Regions from separate parts of the Alteromonas sp. PRIM-21 genome, predicted to be linked through region 2. Evidence: predicted binding sites of a transcription regulator. Region 2 holds the regulator's gene; the other holds the start of a gene.
The links. Region 2 encodes FNR, which switches genes on or off when oxygen is low (the NO sensors DNR and NnrR bind a similar motif). Its sites were predicted from a motif close to TTGATCTAGATCAA; they were not measured.
Positions count from the first base shown of each region.

Region 1: a site for FNR is predicted at 7,303-7,316, ahead of IW644_RS12990 (high-potential iron-sulfur protein). Genes of this name have one in related genera too.

Region 1 is NZ_JADOEK010000008.1:198,528-207,874, forward strand. Features, by position in the region: gene purH (bifunctional phosphoribosylaminoimidazolecarboxamide formyltransferase/IMP cyclohydrolase) at 1-1,326, opposite strand, end outside; gene fis (DNA-binding transcriptional regulator Fis) at 1,409-1,702, opposite strand; gene dusB (tRNA dihydrouridine synthase DusB) at 1,733-2,731, opposite strand; gene prmA (50S ribosomal protein L11 methyltransferase) at 3,102-3,980, opposite strand; gene IW644_RS12980 (substrate-binding periplasmic protein) at 4,188-4,949, shown strand; gene IW644_RS12985 (amidase) at 5,118-6,740, shown strand; gene IW644_RS12990 (high-potential iron-sulfur protein) at 6,861-7,154, opposite strand; gene IW644_RS12995 (flavin reductase family protein) at 7,377-8,006, opposite strand; gene IW644_RS13000 (CPXCG motif-containing cysteine-rich protein) at 7,999-8,190, opposite strand; gene IW644_RS13005 (hypothetical protein) at 8,381-8,668, shown strand; gene IW644_RS13010 (exonuclease domain-containing protein) at 8,787-9,347, shown strand, end outside.
Region 2 is NZ_JADOEK010000003.1:108,409-117,755, reverse strand. Features, by position in the region: gene IW644_RS07195 (heavy metal translocating P-type ATPase) at 1-1,137, shown strand, start outside; gene ccoS (cbb3-type cytochrome oxidase assembly protein CcoS) at 1,139-1,369, shown strand; gene IW644_RS07185 (sulfite exporter TauE/SafE family protein) at 1,356-2,015, shown strand; gene fnr (fumarate/nitrate reduction transcriptional regulator Fnr) at 2,061-2,801, shown strand; gene uspE (universal stress protein UspE) at 2,995-3,918, shown strand; gene ttcA (tRNA 2-thiocytidine(32) synthetase TtcA) at 4,151-5,104, shown strand; gene IW644_RS07165 (patatin-like phospholipase family protein) at 5,105-6,130, shown strand; gene IW644_RS07160 (DUF2987 domain-containing protein) at 6,154-6,801, opposite strand; gene IW644_RS07155 (glucosaminidase domain-containing protein) at 6,798-7,589, opposite strand; gene IW644_RS07150 (stress protein) at 7,582-8,313, opposite strand; gene IW644_RS07145 (LysE family translocator) at 8,397-9,023, opposite strand; gene cobB (Sir2 family NAD+-dependent deacetylase) at 9,036-9,347, opposite strand, start outside.

The DNA.
Region 1 (9,347 bases), on a different contig from region 2:
CATACCGTCTTTGCAGTAAACAATCGCGTTAGACTTCACGTATTTTGCTACCTTCCAGCAGAACATAAGGTCGCGCAGTTCTTCTTCGCTAGGCTTACGCTTAGTCACTACTTCAAGGTCTTCCATTTCAACCATGCCGAAGTCGCGCTCTTGTACTAATAAACCGCCGTTTACGCGTTTAAAGTCATAACCTTCTGTTAGCTGACCAGCCCAGTCGCCACACGCTAGAAGGCGCACGTTTTTCTTCGCACTTACGACTTCTTTCGCTTCATCGCTTACCGTTGGTGCAATAATGACTTCTACGAACTGACGGTCAACAATGGCTTGTGCCGTTTTCGCATCAAGCTCGCGGTTAAACGCGATAATGCCGCCAAATGCAGACGTAGGGTCAGTTTTAAATGCGCGATCGTAAGCACTTAGAATATCGTCACCAATAGCAACACCGCACGGGTTAGCGTGCTTAACGATTACACATGCTGGCTCTTCGAATTCTTTCACGCACTCTAGTGCCGCATCGGTATCAGCAATGTTGTTAAACGATAGCTCTTTACCTTGAAGCTGAGTAGCGGTAGCCACAGACGCTTCTTGAATATCGTTTTCTACATAGAAGGCCGCTTCTTGATGGCTATTTTCGCCATAGCGAAGGTCTTGCTTCTTAGTAAGCTGCATGTTGTAAGTACGCGGGAATTCGCTGCTATCTTCACAACAACCTGTTTCGCATGCAGCACTATCTAAACGGGCACCGAAATAGTTCGCAATCATGCCGTCGTATTCAGCTGTGTGTTCAAATGCTTTGATGGCTAGATCGAAGCGTGTGCTGTAAGACAAAGAGCCGTTATTGTCGTTCATCTCAGCAAGTACGCGCGCGTAGTCCGCCGCATTAACCACAATAGTCACATCTTTATGGTTTTTTGCAGCAGCGCGCACCATCGTTGGGCCACCGATATCAATATTTTCAATTGCATCTTCTAGCGTACAGTCTTCGTTTGCCACTGTTGCAGCGAACGGATATAGGTTTACTACCACAAGGTCGATAGGCGCAATGCTGTGTTCTTCCATCACTGCTTCATCGGTACCGCGACGACCAAGGATACCGCCATGAATTTTAGGGTGAAGAGTTTTAACACGACCTGCCATGATTTCTGGGTGACCTGTGTGATCAGAGACTTCTTTCACAGGTAAGCCAGCATCAGCAAGTAGTTTCGCGGTACCGCCCGTCGACAGAAGTTCTACGCCAGCGTTATGCAGCGCTGTCGCGAAATCGAGGATACCAGTTTTATCAGAGACACTAAGGAGAGCACGTTTAATAGGTTTTGGTGTTTGCATAAATTTTAAGTTTCTAATGTTGTAGTGTTGAAACAAAAAGAGCACCGTTTGGTGCTCTTTGGTGGGCAAAGCCCTTGGAATCTTAGTTCATGCCGTATTGCTTAAGCTTCTTGCGAAGTGTGCCACGGTTGATGCCCATCATGATGGCAGCGCGGGTTTGATTGCCGCGTGTGTAAGTCATGACTTCTTCTAGCAGCGGCGCTTCAACTTCAGCCAGTACCATTTCGTACAGGTTATCGATGTTTGCGTTATCCAATTGCTTAAGGTACTTGTTAACCGCTTGCTTTACAGAGTCACGCAGTGGCTTTTGAGCTTGCGTTTGTGAAGGCGTAGTTACTGTAGTAGTAAAAGGTGAAGTCACGTTTTGATCGAACATAATACTGTGTTGCTCTTAAGTTAGTCATCACTATGCTGCGGGAGAGATCTGTCGGGTCTCTCGTGTCTGCAGCGCTTGAAAATATGCATTTAGTGCATCGAGTTGCTCATTCGCGTCATCGATAGCGTTAAACGTTTTACGAAACTGACGATCCGTATCGTGCTCCGCGAGATACCAGCCCACGTGCTTACGGGCAATTCTTACACCGGCTATGTCGCCATAAAAGTCCTGCACATTAGCTACATGCTCGTGCAAAATCTCATATTGCTCTGACAGCGGCGGTGGTGCTAGGTTCTCGCCCGTTTCAAGATAATGTTGGATTTGTTTAAATATCCAAGGCTTACCTTGCGCGCCGCGACCTATCATTACGCCATCTGCACCGGTGTAATTCAGCACCTCTTGTGCTTTCTCTGGAGAAGTAATGTCACCATTTGCAATAACCGGAATTGAAATTGCCGCCTTTATTTGACGTATGGTGCTGTATTCAGCTTCTCCTTTATACATACAAGCTCGCGTTCTGCCATGAACAGCAAGCGACTGTATGCCGTTTTGCTCTGCAATGCGGGCAATGTCTACCCCATTGCGATTTTCTGGGTTCCAGCCGGTACGAATTTTCAGTGTCACGGGTACATCTACAGCATTAACTACTGCTTTAATAATCGCTTCCACTGTGTCTGGGTATTGAAGAAGCGCAGAACCTGCTAGCTTCTTATTGACCTTTTTAGCAGGACAACCCATGTTGATGTCGATGATTTGCGCACCGTTATCTACATTAAATTGTGCCGCTTGAGCCATAAGCTCAGGGTCAGCCCCAGCTATCTGTACAGAGCGAATGCCTTCTTCACCCTCATGATTCATACGCGCTTGTGATTTAGCTGTGTTCCACACCTTCGGATTACTCGAAAGCATTTCTGAAACAACAAGCCCTGCACCAAGGCGCTTACAAAGTTGGCGAAACGGTCTGTCTGTTACGCCAGCCATGGGGGCCAACATCAAATTGTTTTCTAACTCGTAAGGTCCAATTCGCATTGTAAAATGTATAGCTCGCCATCTAAAACTGCACAGAAAATATACACCCGGCTAAAACGGGGCGCTAAGTGTACGTGTTTTCGCAAGGCTTGAAAAGGCTAAAAATCACACAAAATTTCACTTCGTGGTCTTGACAGTGAAAAAAATCTGTCACATTAGTAAGCTAACGCCGATTTTTAGACTAAATATTGTACGAAAGTCTTACAGCCCCCGATTTGAAAGGGCTGTAATGTGAAAAAAATTAACAAATAATTAGATGCTGACGATTTTTATCGTATGAATTTTCGTCGCAATATTGGGGTGGTTTACCGTAAAGGTTCTAATTTGACTAGACGTTAAATTAACCGTCTAGTCAGTTTTTCAATCGCGCTTAGTGTTTTTTGCCCGACACTCGCGCCCATTCTCCGTCAATGGCGCTGGGTTCAAGCGTAATATCGCTCGCATAAGCATCTTCAATTCGAGTAACTTGTTCTGCCAGTATGCCAGAAAGCACTAATAAGCCGTCTTTTGTGCAATAATTAGTAATAACGCTCTGAAGTTCTAGTAATGGGCCTGACAATATATTTGCCATAACTACATCGGCTTCTAGTTCAGGTTGGTCTTCCGGTAGATACACATCTAGTCGGTCTTCAACGCCATTGCGGCGTGCGTTTTCTTTTGTGGCTTGCAGGGCCTGCGGGTCAATATCAATACCAATAACGCGCTTAGCACCTAGTTTTAATGCTGCCAGCGCTAAAATGCCTGAGCCACAGCCAAAATCGACCACAGTTTTATCTGTCATATCTATGCCGTCTAACCAACGTAGGCAAAGTGCAGTAGTAGGGTGCGTACCTGTGCCAAAAGCAAGGCCCGGGTCCAACATCACGTTAACGGCATCAGGGTCTGGAACATCACGCCAGCTAGGGCAAATCCACAAGCGCTCACCAAACTGCATAGGATGGAAGTTATCCATCCACTCCCGCTCCCAGTCTTTGTCTTCAAGCGGCTCTAGCTTGTATTTAAAGTCTGGGCCAAGCACTTTAGCTTTACCTAGGCGCTGCAGAATACTTTTCATATCCGCATCTGCTTCAAACAAACCCACTACTTGTGTGTCTGGCCACAGTAACACTTCACCCGGCTTGGGTTCGTACATTGGGGTGTCTTTCGCGTCGACATAGGTAACCGCTTGGGAGCCATTTGCAGTTAGCATGTCACCTATTGATTCCGCGTATTCAGAAGAAGTATTAATTCGAAGTTGTAGCCAAGCCATATTTATCGTTCGTTGGGACCTTTGAGAGTTATTGTACCTTTGCTTGGCGTTAAACAAAATGAAAGCAAGTGAAAAGCGGTAACAATAGGCACCATTTTCTGTGTCAGTGAGGCTTTAGTGCCTTAGTCTTTTGTCCACTAGTATGAATCAATAATGCGCTTATAGTAGTTATCAATGCGGTTCGATTGTATGGTTAACCGGAGTTTTATGCGTATTCTTATCCCTTTTTTGTGTGCTGTTGCCATTGCTTTGCCTACTAAAGCCCGTGAATTAGACGTGGTGGTTGGCTGGAATAAGCCTCCCTATGTTATTTCACAAGAACACAGCGGTTTTGAAATTGACCTGGTAAGAGCCATATTAGCGGAAATGGGGCATACGCTTTCGCCCATCTATGTTCCATTTGGGCGTACTGCTCGGCTTCTAAAAGATAGTACTGTGGATATAGGTCTTACACAAAGCGCTGCGCACGATGTAGATGATTCTGTCCTATCCGACCCATACATTATTTATCAAAATGTCGTTGTGACAAAAACGCAAAATAACTTTGTTATCAGCGAAGTCAGTAATCTCAAAGGAAAGCGTGTCATTGGGTTTCAAACTGCGCAGTCGGTATTAGGTGAAGAGTTCAAGCAAGCATTATCGCTAGAGCCAATGTATATGGAAATGGCAAGGCAAGACCGTCAAGTCGATATGCTCATGCTCGACCACGTGGACGCGATTGTTTTAGATAGAAATATTTTTAACTACTTCAGGTCGAAAAACAGCGCCTATGACAAAGAGGAAACCGTATTCCACGAGTTGTTTCCTATCTCAATATATCGCGCGGCTATACCTAACCCAAAGCTGAGAGCAGAGTTTAATGCAACCCTTCATCGCTTTATTGCAGATGGTCGGTATCAATTACTGCTCGATGAATATCAGCTTGATAATCTGCTTCACAAACTGCCAAAGGCGCCCACCAAACTGTAAATGCGTATTTTATCGTGTAGACAGTGAACCATTTTTGATTCAACGTATATCAAACGTAGCAATACGTTTATGTCCGTCACTTTTTACCTCATCGTAGATAAGGCCCGATGATACAAAGGTCATGGCATAAGAACGTTCTCATAAAAACAATGCGTTAAGGAAAGCTCTATGTTGAAACAGTGGTATTTACTGGCTGTAACCTTGCTGTGTACCGCCTGCGTGTCGCAATCGCACTATGAAGATAGCGATAATGAAAGGTGGCTAGATGAGCCAGCATACCTGCAGGCTCAAGCTATTGCTCAAGGCGATATTACATCGGCAGAGCTTGTGAGCGGGTATTTAGCTCGTATTGGTGAGTTGGATAAAAAGACAAATAGTGTCTTAGCGCTAAACCCCAATGCCTTAGCTGAAGCTAAATCAATCGATAAACAATTTGCCAGTGGAGCTGAATTAGGCCCGTTAGCCGGTATTCCAGTATTGCTAAAGGACAATATTGAAAGCGCAGAAATGCCCACAACAGCAGGTTCTATGGCGCTAATCAATAACGACACCGGGCGAGACGCCCCCATTGTTGCGAAGCTAAAAGCAGCGGGCGCGATTATTTTAGGTAAAACAAATTTGTCTGAATGGGCAAATTTTCGTTCTGAATCATCGATAAGCGGTTGGAGCGCAGTAGGTGGCTTAACTCGAAACCCTCACATATTATCAAGAAGCGCATGCGGTTCGTCGTCTGGCTCGGGCGCAGCGATGTCGCTTCGATTAGCGTCACTTGCCGTAGGTACTGAAACCAATGGCTCTATAATCTGCCCAGCATCTATTAACGGTGTAGTCGGCTTTAAACCAACCGTTGGTTTACTTTCAAGAACGCACATTGTACCTATTTCCTTTAGCCAAGATACGGCTGGACCAATGACCTCAAACGTTCAAGACGCATGGCTAATGACTGCTGTAATGGCTGGCGAAGATGCAAGCGATAGTGCTACTGAAAATACAGCGTCTCATCAACCTAACATGCCTTCATCGAAAATGCTGGCAACAGATTTAAAAGGCAAACGCATTGGCGTTGTCAGGTATCGTCAAGGTGATAACCCTCATGTACTGGACGTCTACGAAAACGCACTAAATCAATTAAAAGCATCGGGAGCTACTCTGGTGAATATTAGTGATTTTTCTCAGCCTGACTCCTTCTGGGCCGACTCTTACAATGTTTTACTCAGCGAATTCCATCACAGCATCAACGAATATTTGTCGGGGTCGCCAGCAGAGATCCCTGTAAGAAATCTATCTGAGCTTATTGCTTTTAACAACCAAACCGAGCGAGAGCTAGCGTTATTCAACCAAGATATTTTTGAAAAGTCGCTAGACGCGGCGCCTATTGATAGAGAAGCATATCAAAGCGCCCTTCGCCTTATTCAAGATACAGCGGGCAAAAACGGTATTGACGCATTGCTAGCAAAACACAACGTAGATGTATTGGTTGCGCCTTCAAACAGCCCTTCATTTTTAATCGACGGTGTGTATGGTGACCATTCGCCGGCTGGTTTCATTGGTATAGGCTATTTAGCCGCTGTTGCCGGCTATCCACATCTCACAGTACCCGCGGGTGAAGTGAAAGGTCTTCCAGTAGGCATTAGCTTTATCGGTGCTAAGTGGAAAGATGAAGATGTGCTAAAGATAGGTAAAGTCTTTGAAGCTAAACATGGCTTTTTCATTAAGCCAGGTCTTTTACCTACACGTTTTGATGACCCCAGCTTAAAAGGCATTCAAAATGGACTAAATGAGAGCCGCTAGATAAAAGCACGTGGATTGAATGTGAAGTTTGTTAAGCAGTATTGAAACTAAAAAGCCCCCGATAATTATCGGGGGCTTTTGCTATTCATGTATGCTATTTATGTAGCTGCGAGTGATTATTTAGCCTGGCTTTTTAACCCAAGCGCTACACCAGCCATCAGCGTTAACCAGCTTATTAGGGAAAATGTTACAAGGGCGATATTGTTCGCCATCGGCACCCTGCACGTACATGCAGTTTGCACATTTTGCACCTTCAACGGTTGAAGACGGTGTGTAGTTTAATGCTTTCGCAGTTGGGTCATCAGCACTCAATTGTTCTTGAGCTTGTGCACGTAACGCTACACCACCTAATGTAAGACCGATAACTGTAGAGCCAGACAGTTTTAAAAAGTCACGGCGATTTACAGATTTCATAACATTCTCCTTAAGAGATAGAAACGATAATGATTCTTTTTTATTCAGTACCTTAAACGCAAAAACCTGCCCAAAGAGGCAGGTTTTGTGTAATGTTTAAATACTATCTCTTTTTGAAAAAAGATCGAACGAAATGTCTTATTTTCACTTGATCTAGATTAAATAAACTTCAGAGTAATAATACCCGATTGTAATTATAAGACCCATCTATCAGCTACAAGTTCATTTTTTAGCTAGGGGGACTCCGGGTTTGGCGTAGGCAAATTGTGCAACACGCGTAGTGCTATGATAGCTATCTAAACCAGAAATGCAGGCAGTGTTTGCTTTTTCTATATCGGCGTATCCGTCTGCATCAATAATGCTCTCTGGCATATAAAGCTCTTGGATTTCTCCAATAACCATTTCGGTTTCGTTAAGCAGTTTTAAATGTTGCGCCACCTTTAAGCCCATCTTGATTTCGCTTCCTTTAACAAACGGTGCACTAAATGACTCGCTAAACTGCGGCGTTAAACCCACTGCTTCAAATTCGCTCTCATCTGGAGCGTAGCGAGCAGACGTTTGGTGCGCTTTGTCTACCCAATCAGTCGACACGTGATTTAGCGTGTAAAAGCCCTGTTGCTTTATATTGCTAAGGGTATCTCGTACCACAGTGTGTGGGCGCATTATCATGCCTATAAGTGGCGGGTTAGCACCCACATGAACGATAGAGCTAACAATAGCTAAATTGTTGGTGTTTCCGTTTGTGGTACCCACTAACGTAGCCGACTTAAAGCCAGACAAGCTATTGACTAGATTAGCTCGGTATCGCTGTGCAAGCGCATCTATATCGCTGCGTGTAAACTGCTTAGTCATTTTCTCGTTCTGCCTCAATTTGAATGTCGTCACCATGCTGATAAGTGGTCAACTCTATGGGTTGGCAGCACACCTGACAGTCGAGTACTTGGACTTGACCCACATCGTTAACCTCATCTATCTCAACGTCGTTAGGCGCCATACAGTAAGGGCAGGAGAAGCCCATGGAACGTGTTAAGCTCATATTTTATTGCCTTGTTAATCACGAATAGTGTTTATTACGTAATGCTAAGACGAGTGGATTTTCTTTAGCAAAATACCCCGTTGTTTATGAAAAGAACGCGCTGAGGCAATCGCAATAGCCATTATTAAATGAAAGGCTTAATAATTAGCCCGAATAAACAGCAGCAAGGTGAATGAATAGAGGTGATGGTGTGGCAAATAAAGTAGGTAACTGCCCGTGTTGTAATAGAGAAACGCGCCTTACTTATCACCACCTTATCCCGAAAAAAATGCACCGACGCACCTATTTCAAAAAGCACTTTAGCAAAGCCGAACTGCAAGACGGTATCTATATTTGTAGGCAGTGCCATAGCGGCATACATCGCTTTTATGATGAGATGACATTGGCCAAGCACTATTTCAATTTACAACGTTTACTAGATGACGAACAGCTTTCAACGTTCTTTCAGTGGGTGTCTAAACAGAGAGTTCGTGTTTAATAAATGGCTTGGTCTAATACCGGCCAGTAGACTTTAAATACATTCGATATGGATTTAATTTGATTAACTTGGCTGTATAAATATACACTATTGGTGTTTTCATAGCCAAAGATACCTCATGCGAAAAGATTTACCGCCACGTTATTACCTCACACATTTTCACGAGTTCCTTAAGTTCTTTGAAGGTGCGAACAGCATGCTTTTGAGTGATGAGGCAGCTGATTTTGTCGAGCGCTTTAACGCATTAGACGATGACAAAAAATGCATTGTGGTGCGCGCTGCAAATCGCAAGTATGCGGTTATTGACAGAACCCAGTTTAACTACGGCGAAATAACCGAGCCGCAAGCACAAATAGATTGGCTCATTGATAGCGGGTGGTTTGGCGACCTTTCGAACGCATCGCTTAATGATATCGCCGGCGTTCTAACCAAAGATGCGTTGTTGGCGCTTCTTGCTGAATACGGCAGTACGCAGGGGCTGGCGTCTCTCACTAAGCCTAAACTCGTGACGTTACTTAATGAACATATCGGTGCTAGAGGCTGGCCAGAGAGCTTTTCGCTAAATAACTATTTGGTGTGTTTGTTTGATAATGCGCTTCGCTATTTGCTGTTTATCTATTTCGGTAATACCAAAAGCCGTCTGAATCAGTTTTCTATGCGCGATCTCGGTGTAATGAGA
Region 2 (9,347 bases):
ATTTCAGCGTTAACCTACACCTTTTGGGCCTATAACGGCAGTGTTGATGCATTTTGGATCACCATTTCGGTGCTAGTAGCAACCTGCCCTTGCGCCTTAGGGTTAGCCACACCATCAGCGCTCACTTGCGCTATGGCGAAATTAAACAGACAAGGCATTTTGCTAAAGCGAGCCGATGCTCTTGAGCAAATAACTGGCATTGACACTATCGCGCTCGACAAAACCGGTACGCTTACACAAGGTAAGTTCACTATATCAAACGCCTGGTATGCTGACGGCGTAGACAGCGACAGCGCGTTTTCCATTGCACGCGCACTTGAATCTCGCTCTGAGCACCCTATTGCTAAAGCCTTTAGCGGGGATAAAGCCTTTAGCGATAATAAGACCGTTAGCGGTGATAAAACGTCAAACGGCAACACCGTACACAAAGTGTCCAATTTTACGGTCACGCCAGGTGGTGGAATTAGCGGTGAAATTAATGACACACTATTTTGCATGGGCTCAGCAGCATTCAGTGTTCACGAATCACAGCAATCATTTATCGAGGGTTACCCCTCGGCTAATGTGTTTCTTACCGTCAAAGGCCGTATTATGGCGGCTTTTGAAGTTCGTGACTCACTGCGTGACGATACCCAAGAAACCCTCGATATATTGGCAAAAAGTCATACCCTAGCTGTATTAAGCGGCGATACACAGCAAAACGTCGACTCCCTAACGAAACCTTTACCAATTTCCACCGCTAAAGGGGGTCTTACCCCAGAACAGAAATACGAAGCGGTTCAAGCTATGCAGCAATCGGGCTCCAAGGTAATGATGATGGGCGATGGTATTAATGACGCGCCAGTGCTTGCTAGTGCCGATGTAGCGATAGCAGTAGGTAATGCGACAGATGTTGCGAAGACTGCTGCCGACGTGATATTGCTAGGCGACCAGCTACTTTCTGTACCGGAGTTAATTAAAACCTCGCACCAAGTGAAACAAAAAATAAGACAAAATATTGGTTGGTCGTTAGGTTACAATGTGCTGATCTTACCCTTCGCCGTATCAGGCCTGCTTTCACCGTGGATGGCGGTTGTTGGAATGTCATTAAGCAGTATCATAGTAGTGACAAACTCTACGCGACTTCTGGGCAAATAGTATGAGCATAATTTACGTTTTAATACCAATCGCGATCATCATAGTAGCTGTGGCAATTGTGATATTCTTCTGGGCGGTTAAAACCAATCAGTTTGAAGATTTAGACCGTCAGGGTTACAGTATTTTGTTTGATGATGACCTTCCGCCTGAGGAAAAAAAGCTCGCTGAGCAACGCAAGCAATTTCAGGATAGTAAAGTAGATAAAAGCCAAGAGTCGCATGGAGGGGATTAATTATTTCTCAGCCTTTCTTATCGGCTTAGCTGGCGGTGTTCACTGCGTGGGCATGTGCGGTGGTATAGTGGCAGCGCTAAGAATGGTGTCACCAAAAGGTGCTTCAGCATTACCCTATACCCTAGCCTACAATATAGGACGTATAGCAAGCTACACCATCGCTGGCGCGCTAACTGGGGCGCTTGGAAAAATAGCCGCCGACTACGTGCCCCTTGCCAACTATGCCCTATCTTTGCTTAGCGGCCTTATGCTGTTGTTGCTAGCCTGTTATTTAGGTAAATGGTGGACGGGTTTAACGGTATTGGAAAGCGCTGGAAAAGGATTGTTTTCTAAACTGCAGCCACTATCTAAGCGTTTTTTACCGTTCAAAACCCCTTTTAGCGCTATCCCTTATGGGTTTATCTGGGGCTGGTTACCTTGTGGATTAGTGTATTCAACACTTACTTGGTCTTTGGCTGCTGGCAATGCAGTACAAGGCGCCGCCGTGATGTTTTTCTTCGGTTTAGGTACTTTGCCAACGCTACTCGCAGCAAGTGCAGGCAGTCAGTATATTGTTAGTAGTTTTCAAAACAGTCACGTTAGACAACTCATCGCAGTAATAATGGCCATATATGCAGCCTATCTTATTCATGGCGCAATCGTTTAAAAATAGGTGTATTATTGTCGTGGGGTCTTTAAAAGAGCATGCATTATGAGCAAAGGAAGCCAATTTTCTATTCACTGTCAAAACTGTAGCTTTAGTCACCTGTGTTTACCCGTTGCACTAAACAAAACAGAAATTGAATCTCTTGACGATATAATCGAGCGCAAAAAACCGCTTCATAAAGGCGATACGCTCATTCAAACTGGCGATAAATTTCGTTCCCTTTTTGCGGTAAGAACAGGTTCTTTTAAATCATTTGTAACTAATCAAGAAGGTGAAGAGCAAATCACCGGCTTCCACTTCCCGGGTGATATTATTGGTTTTGATGCCCTGCGTGAAAGTAAGCATCAAAGTTACACTTCTGCGCTAGAAACCGCCATGGTGTGTGAACTGCCTTATGACACACTTGATGAAATGTCGGTTCAATTTCCCAAACTACGCCATCAGATCATGAGCTTTATGAGCGCTGAGATAAAACAAGATCACGACATGATCATGCTTTTAAACAAGCGTACTGCTGAAGAGCGTTTGCTGTATTTTATATCACACCTTTCCCAGCGTTTTGAAGAGCGTGGCTTTTCGCACAGAGAGTTTCACCTAACTATGACCCGAAACGAAATCGGCAACTATTTAGGCTTAACGATAGAAACCATTAGCCGTCTATTAAGTCGTTTTCAGAAGGAAAACATTATCAAGGTAGACGGAAAATTGATCTCTATTTTGGATTTTGATCGGTTAAATACCAAGCTAGAGGCGTTAAATGGCCCTAGCGTAGTTTGTAACGGTTAATTTATTCTTCTTTTATCTTAAGCGCGCTACATGCGCGCTTTTTAGTTTATCAACGAATTATTTACGCCTTGATCCAAAACAACTCACGTTTTTCTAAATGTCGTTTATAGTTAATGTAAATGGTTTATATAAACTGTTTTGAAACAATATCGATGTCGACAGCGATACGAAGCTTTGTAGTTGAGGAGACGTTATGATTGAGTGTAAACGAATTCTTGCCGTGGTGGACGCGGAACGCGACAACCAGCCTGCCCTAAGCCGTGCCTATGAACTTGCATCAAAAACCGGCGCCACGGTTACCGCTATGATGGTGGTATATGATTTGTCTTACGATATGACAACCATGCTTAGCCCCGACGAACGTGAATCAATGCGCGATGCCGTTACAAAAGAACACGCCAAATGGCTATCTGCCCAGCTAAAAGAACAAGGCTTTTCAGAGACCGATATTGTGGTTGAGTGGAACAACCGTGCTTATGAGTCGATTATTTATTACGCCCTTAATAACCAAATTGACTTAGTAGTAAAAGCTACTAAAAAACATGACGACCTTGCGTCAGTGATCTTTACACCTACGGACTGGCACTTAATGCGCAAATGCCCTCGCCCTGTACTACTCGTGAAAGAACATGATTGGCCAGAAGGCGGTGAAATCATTGCTGCAGTGAACGTAGGGAGCGAAGATGATGAACACGCTGCACTAAACGACAAGCTTACATTAATCGCGAATGACTATGCCTCTTTGCTGAAAGGTAACGTTAATTTAGTCAACAGCTACCCTTCAACACCACTCAACATTGCCATCGAAGTGCCGGAGTTTGACCCAGACACGTATCACGATGCGGTAAAAAACCATCATATTAAAGAAATGCGTAGTCACGCACTCAAATACGGTATTCCAGATAATAAATGTGTGGTTAAAGAAGGCTTACCTGAAAAAGTTATCCCACAAGTAGCAAAAACACTGGATGCAGAGTTAGTTGTAATAGGTACCGTGGGACGGGTGGGTATTTCAGCAGCGCTTATTGGCAATACTGCCGAACACGTTATCGATGAACTGAATTGTGACGTATTAGCAATTAAGCCCGATGGATTTGAATCACCTATAACCGTGTAGTTAACGACTTAATTGCGCTTAAATATCAAGACACTTAATGGCGACAAATGGCGAGTCGGCGATGGGCGCTTTTCATAAAAAAACTCGCATTTAGCGGTTAATTACGCGAATTAATAACACACGCTTTAATCAGTACTTAACGCTTCTCGATAAATTTAACCACTCAGCCATAGTCTCGAAAAGGCGCTTTAATGTATAATGACGCCTTTATCACAAACCAAGCTAGTTAATTATGAGTTTAGGCACAAGCAGTGCTGACGCGCCGACGTTAAACGCCGCGCAAAGTAAGCAAAAGTACAACTTCAACAAACTTCAGAAACGACTTCGTCGCAACGTGGGTAAGGCCATTGGCGATTTCGGTATGATTGAAAACAACGACAAAGTCATGGTGTGTTTATCTGGCGGTAAAGACAGCTATACCATGCTTGATATTCTATTGTTTTTAAAGAAGATTGCGCCTATTCATTTTGATATTGTTGCGGTAAATCTTGACCAAAAGCAACCTGGTTTTCCCGAACATATCTTACCCGAGTACTTAGACAGCATTGGCGTTGACTACAAGATTGTAGAAGAAGACACCTACTCTATTGTTAAAGACAAAATTCCTGAAGGGAAAACGACCTGTTCGCTTTGTTCTCGTTTGCGTCGTGGTATTTTGTACCGTACAGCGAAAGAGTTAGGCGCGACTAAAATTGCATTAGGTCACCATCGTGACGACATGCTAGAAACTTTTTTCTTAAATATGTTTCATGGTGGTAAGCTAAAATCTATGCCACCAAAACTGGTCAGCGATAACGGTGAACATATTGTTATTCGCCCACTAGCTTACTGTAGCGAAAAGGACATTTTGAAATATTCACAAGCCGCTGAGTTCCCAATAATTCCGTGTAACCTTTGTGGTTCACAGGAAAATCTACAGCGTCAGAATATCAAAGCAATGCTTCAAGACTGGAACCGCCGTTTCCCAGGTCGTATTGAATCAATGTTCCGCGCGCTTCAAAACGTGGCCCCTTCACACCTTGTAGACAGTAACCTTTATGACTTTAAGTCTATTGCCACCCAAGACGGCCCCGTTGCAGATGGTGATATCGGATTTGATGAACCTTCTTTTACTACAGAAAATAGTGCAGATCTTAGCGATGAAGATAACGCTATCGAGGTAGTAAATATTATGGAACCAAAGTAAATGAAAATTGGACTTGCGTTAGGTGCCGGTGCCGCAAGGGGCTGGACTCACATTGGTATAATTGAAGCGTTGGAAAAGCTTGGCGTTAAAATTGACGTTGTAGCTGGTTGCTCGATCGGTGCTTATGTTGGCGCTGCCTACGCAAGTGGCAAGCTAGAAGGTTTAAAAGAATGGGCCTGTTCGCTTAGCGACTGGCAGGTGCTCGCGCTTATGGGTGTAGGGCTCAGGCGAGGCGGCATTGCTAGCGGACAAAAAGTTTTTGACAAGCTTGCTAGCGAGTTTTGTGTTTCCTCGTATGAAGAAATGCTTAAGCCCTTTGCAACAGTGGCGACTGACCTATATACAGGACGTGAAGTGGTATTTAATTCAGGTCCTATTGGCGACACCATTCAAGCATCTTGCGCTATTCCGGCACTTTTTACGCCCGTGGCACATGGTGATCGCTGGTTAGTAGATGGCGCAGTTGTTAACCCTGTACCGGTTAACCTGTGTCGACAGCTAGGCGCAGACTTTGTAATTGCAGTTAATCTTAACGCCGATTTTCGCCCGCTTCGATTAGAAAAGTTAAGGCAAGATCACGAAGAAAACCAACGTAAAACCGAAGACTTTTTTACTAAAAGCCAAAACGTATTGCGTCAATGGTTTTCGCCAGACAGTAAAGATGACAAAGCATCAGAGGAAAATGAAGAGCAGCTTCAAGTTAATGCTTCTGACGATGTGAATACTGAAGAAAGTATCGCGACCGATGTTATTGAAAAAGTCGAAGAAGAATTTACCGAAGTTCCGGCAAAGGTGAATAAGCGCAATCCGCCGGGGATTATGAGTGTAATGAGCAGTTCACTTGAGATACTTCAAGCTCGCGTTACCCGTTCACGTTTAGCCGGCGATCCGCCAGATATACTTATCGAACCTCAACTTACTGATGTGGGTATTATGGAGTTTCATAGGGCGGAAGAACTGTGCGCAAAGGGCGAAGAAACCATCGCGCGCGTTGCTGAGCAAATTAGGTATCAGTTGCTAACCTGATACCTAATTGTTCAAAAGGTAGATTAACTAGACGCCATAGCTGTTACACGCAGCGGCGCTTGAGGCAGCGTTAAGCCTTTCGCCTCATTTATCCACTCTTGCTCTAAATGCAGAACACCGTTGTTAATTTGTACACCCTGCGGCGTAACGAAATCTAAATTTTTGTCTTCGAACTGAATCATTAAGCCCTTCACCGACGGCATCATAAAAGACAAAAAGCTCCCCATTTCATTGAAAAAGGCTTCATACTGTTCATACAAGAAAGTGAGTTCTTCTTTTTTGTAATACTGTTTAAGGTATTCTGGCTTGGTTTCAAGCTGCACCGACATATCACAAACGTTCGCACGTTCGTTTAAGTCAATACGTACCAGTGCATTAGCCATTTTCAGTGCTTTTTCAGTGGGTACGGTAAAACGTCCTTCATCTGTAACTTCTAGTGGCATTGTTTTCTTATCGGTAACGATAGATGCACCGTTAACCTCGCATAAACGCCCTTCACCTACTCGGACAAAACCAAACGCAAACTGAAGCGCTTGGGTATCTTCGTTATCTAGCTTTTTAACATGGCTGTAGAAACGGCTGTACTCTACATCTATCGTTTCAGCCGTTACGGATGTACTAGCAAAACCGACAAACAGAGATGAAGCAAGAAATAATGCAGCGCGTATCATTCGGATAAAAACTCCTCGTTAAATAGGATCATTGTTTGGAGCTCTTCAACATAAGCGGCTCCTCGCTCGGAATAATTCATTAGCCCTTCTGCCAATGCAACACCAGTAATGGGTAATTGGTTAGCTCTCAGTCGGCTGCGTATCTCTCGTAAATCAGCATAGGCATCGTGTCTGTTGAGGTTACGCATATAGGTGTACGTAGCGCGAGACAGACTATCAAACTTGGCTACTTCGTGTGATGCGCCGGCATTTCGGCGATTTGGGACGAAACCACACCCTTTTGAAAAACACCATAAACCGAAAAAGTTGTAGCCCTTTCTTGCAAATCGGCTTGTTCCCCAAGCAGATTCATTCGCAGCCTGAACAAGTACCAGCTCTTCAGGTAAAACATCAATTTTCTGCAGTAAGGCCAATAGTTTAGTCTTTAAAGGCTGTGTAGACTTTACCCGATACTCTTCTACAAGCCATTCAAGCCTAGCCATGTCATCTTCTGAAAGCGATTCGTTGACTAACGCCTTCCTATACAAGGTTTGTACATAATGTCTTAAGGTAAGTAAGTAGGCATTTTGCTTCTCTACCTCGGGCCGTAGATAATTAAAAAAAGCCTCTTTTTTTTCTTTTACGTTGCTATAAACAGAGAAATCAGGCACAGGTTTCTTCGCTTCTACCGTTTGCGGTATGTCTAAAATATCCGGTTCGTCCTTAGTAAAAATAATGGCGTTAATGACAATGACCGCCAAAACGCCTAGCGTTATAAGGACAATTTTAAAGGTTTCTCGTTTATGCATCGAAGCTCGACTCATTCACATCATTTACAGATGCTTCCGTGCTCACTCCTTGTTCGCCAATCAGTTCCTGATAGAGCAATCCCATCATACTAAAATAAAAAGGTAACACCCAGATAAGGGAAAACCCGAACGTCAGTGGTACCGACACGAACAATAAGAAGAGCACCCCGAAGATACTGGCAATTTGAGCCCAGTACGCGTTGAATACACGGCAAGAAAGAATAATTGCGCTAATTGGGGTTAGTTTTCTGTCGGCCACTAACATAAGAGAAAAAGACGACGCTAGATAGAAATACACGCCTGGTAAGATAAGCAGCATCATGCCTAACTGCACAAGAATACTGCTAACTAACTGGGTTAACGCAACCAGAAATATGAGGGGGAAAAACTGAAATACCGTAAATACCGATGTTTTTACGCCTCGCGCTATAAAAACGCCCATCATGTATAAGCCCGTAAGTAACGGCGCAACAATGCAGATTGCTACAATCTGGATAATAGACTGGTGCTCGAATACATAGCTACCGTCGTCATTGATGGTAATGTACTGTTGGGCAATCACTCCAAGCACTACAAAGGTCAAGAATAAAACAAGGCTACCTTGAAACAATGATGAAAAATTAGCTTTTGTTAAACCGGCAGCGCGGCGCAAAAGACCTTTAGTATCGAATTGATACTGTTTAGACAACGTATTGTTCAGGCGGTCTGGGTTTACGTCTTTCACACAACTCTCTTATATTTTTGGAAAAATCGGCGCGATTATACCAATTCACAAAAATAAATGCCTGCTTGTGTATTAAACAAAAGTTAACCCAACACCAACTTAGCTGCTAACCCCACTAAAAGCACGCCCATAGCCCTATCCAACCAATAGCCTTTTTTGCCAATAAGTTCGGCGACTTTACTGGTACTTAAAAGGTAGGAAAGGAAACAGAACCATAACCCCGTGGCAAATGCTAAGTAGATACCATAACCAAGCTTTACGCTAAATGGCGTATCGATACTGATGATAGCGGTAAAAAGTGAAAGGAAAAACAACGTCGCTTTAGGATTAAGTCCGTTTGTCAGAAAACCCATCCAAACGGCACGTTTTGCCGAGATTTGTGATGTCTTTTTTTCTGTATCTATATCCTGCTTCTGCTTTACAGGGCCGCTTCTAAGCGCTCCGAAAGCAAGATAAAGTAAATAAGCAGCAGCAACGTAGCTAAAAGTGGTAAAAAGCCAAGGCGTAGTAGCAATTACCACGCTTAGCCCTACTAGCGAATAAGCAACATGTAATAAGATTGCTAGTCCAATACCGACACTAGTGTACATGGCTATACGTCTACCATAGGCAACGCTGTTTCGAACAACCACCGCAAAGTCAGGACCTGGGCTAGCAACAGCCACAAGATGTACCAGTGCAATGGTAAGAAATTCGTTCATATACTGCATGTTTTGCGCCTCCTACAGCGCATATTTTGAAATTATTTCATCAACCCATTGCGGAACTATACGCGAGGCAGGACCGGTGAGTGATTCGTCAAACAAGGCATTGGATACACCTGGTTCTAAATTCGCTTCTATTGTGTGTGCCCCATTTTCTTTAGCAATCTGCACAAAGCCAGCAGCGGGATACACATTACCCGATGTACCAATAGCTATAAATACATCGGCCTGTGAGAGCGCATCGTATATTTCTTCCATATACATAGGCATTTCGCCAAACCACACGATATCCGGTCGCAGGGTGACTCTGTTACAGCAGGGGCATTTTGT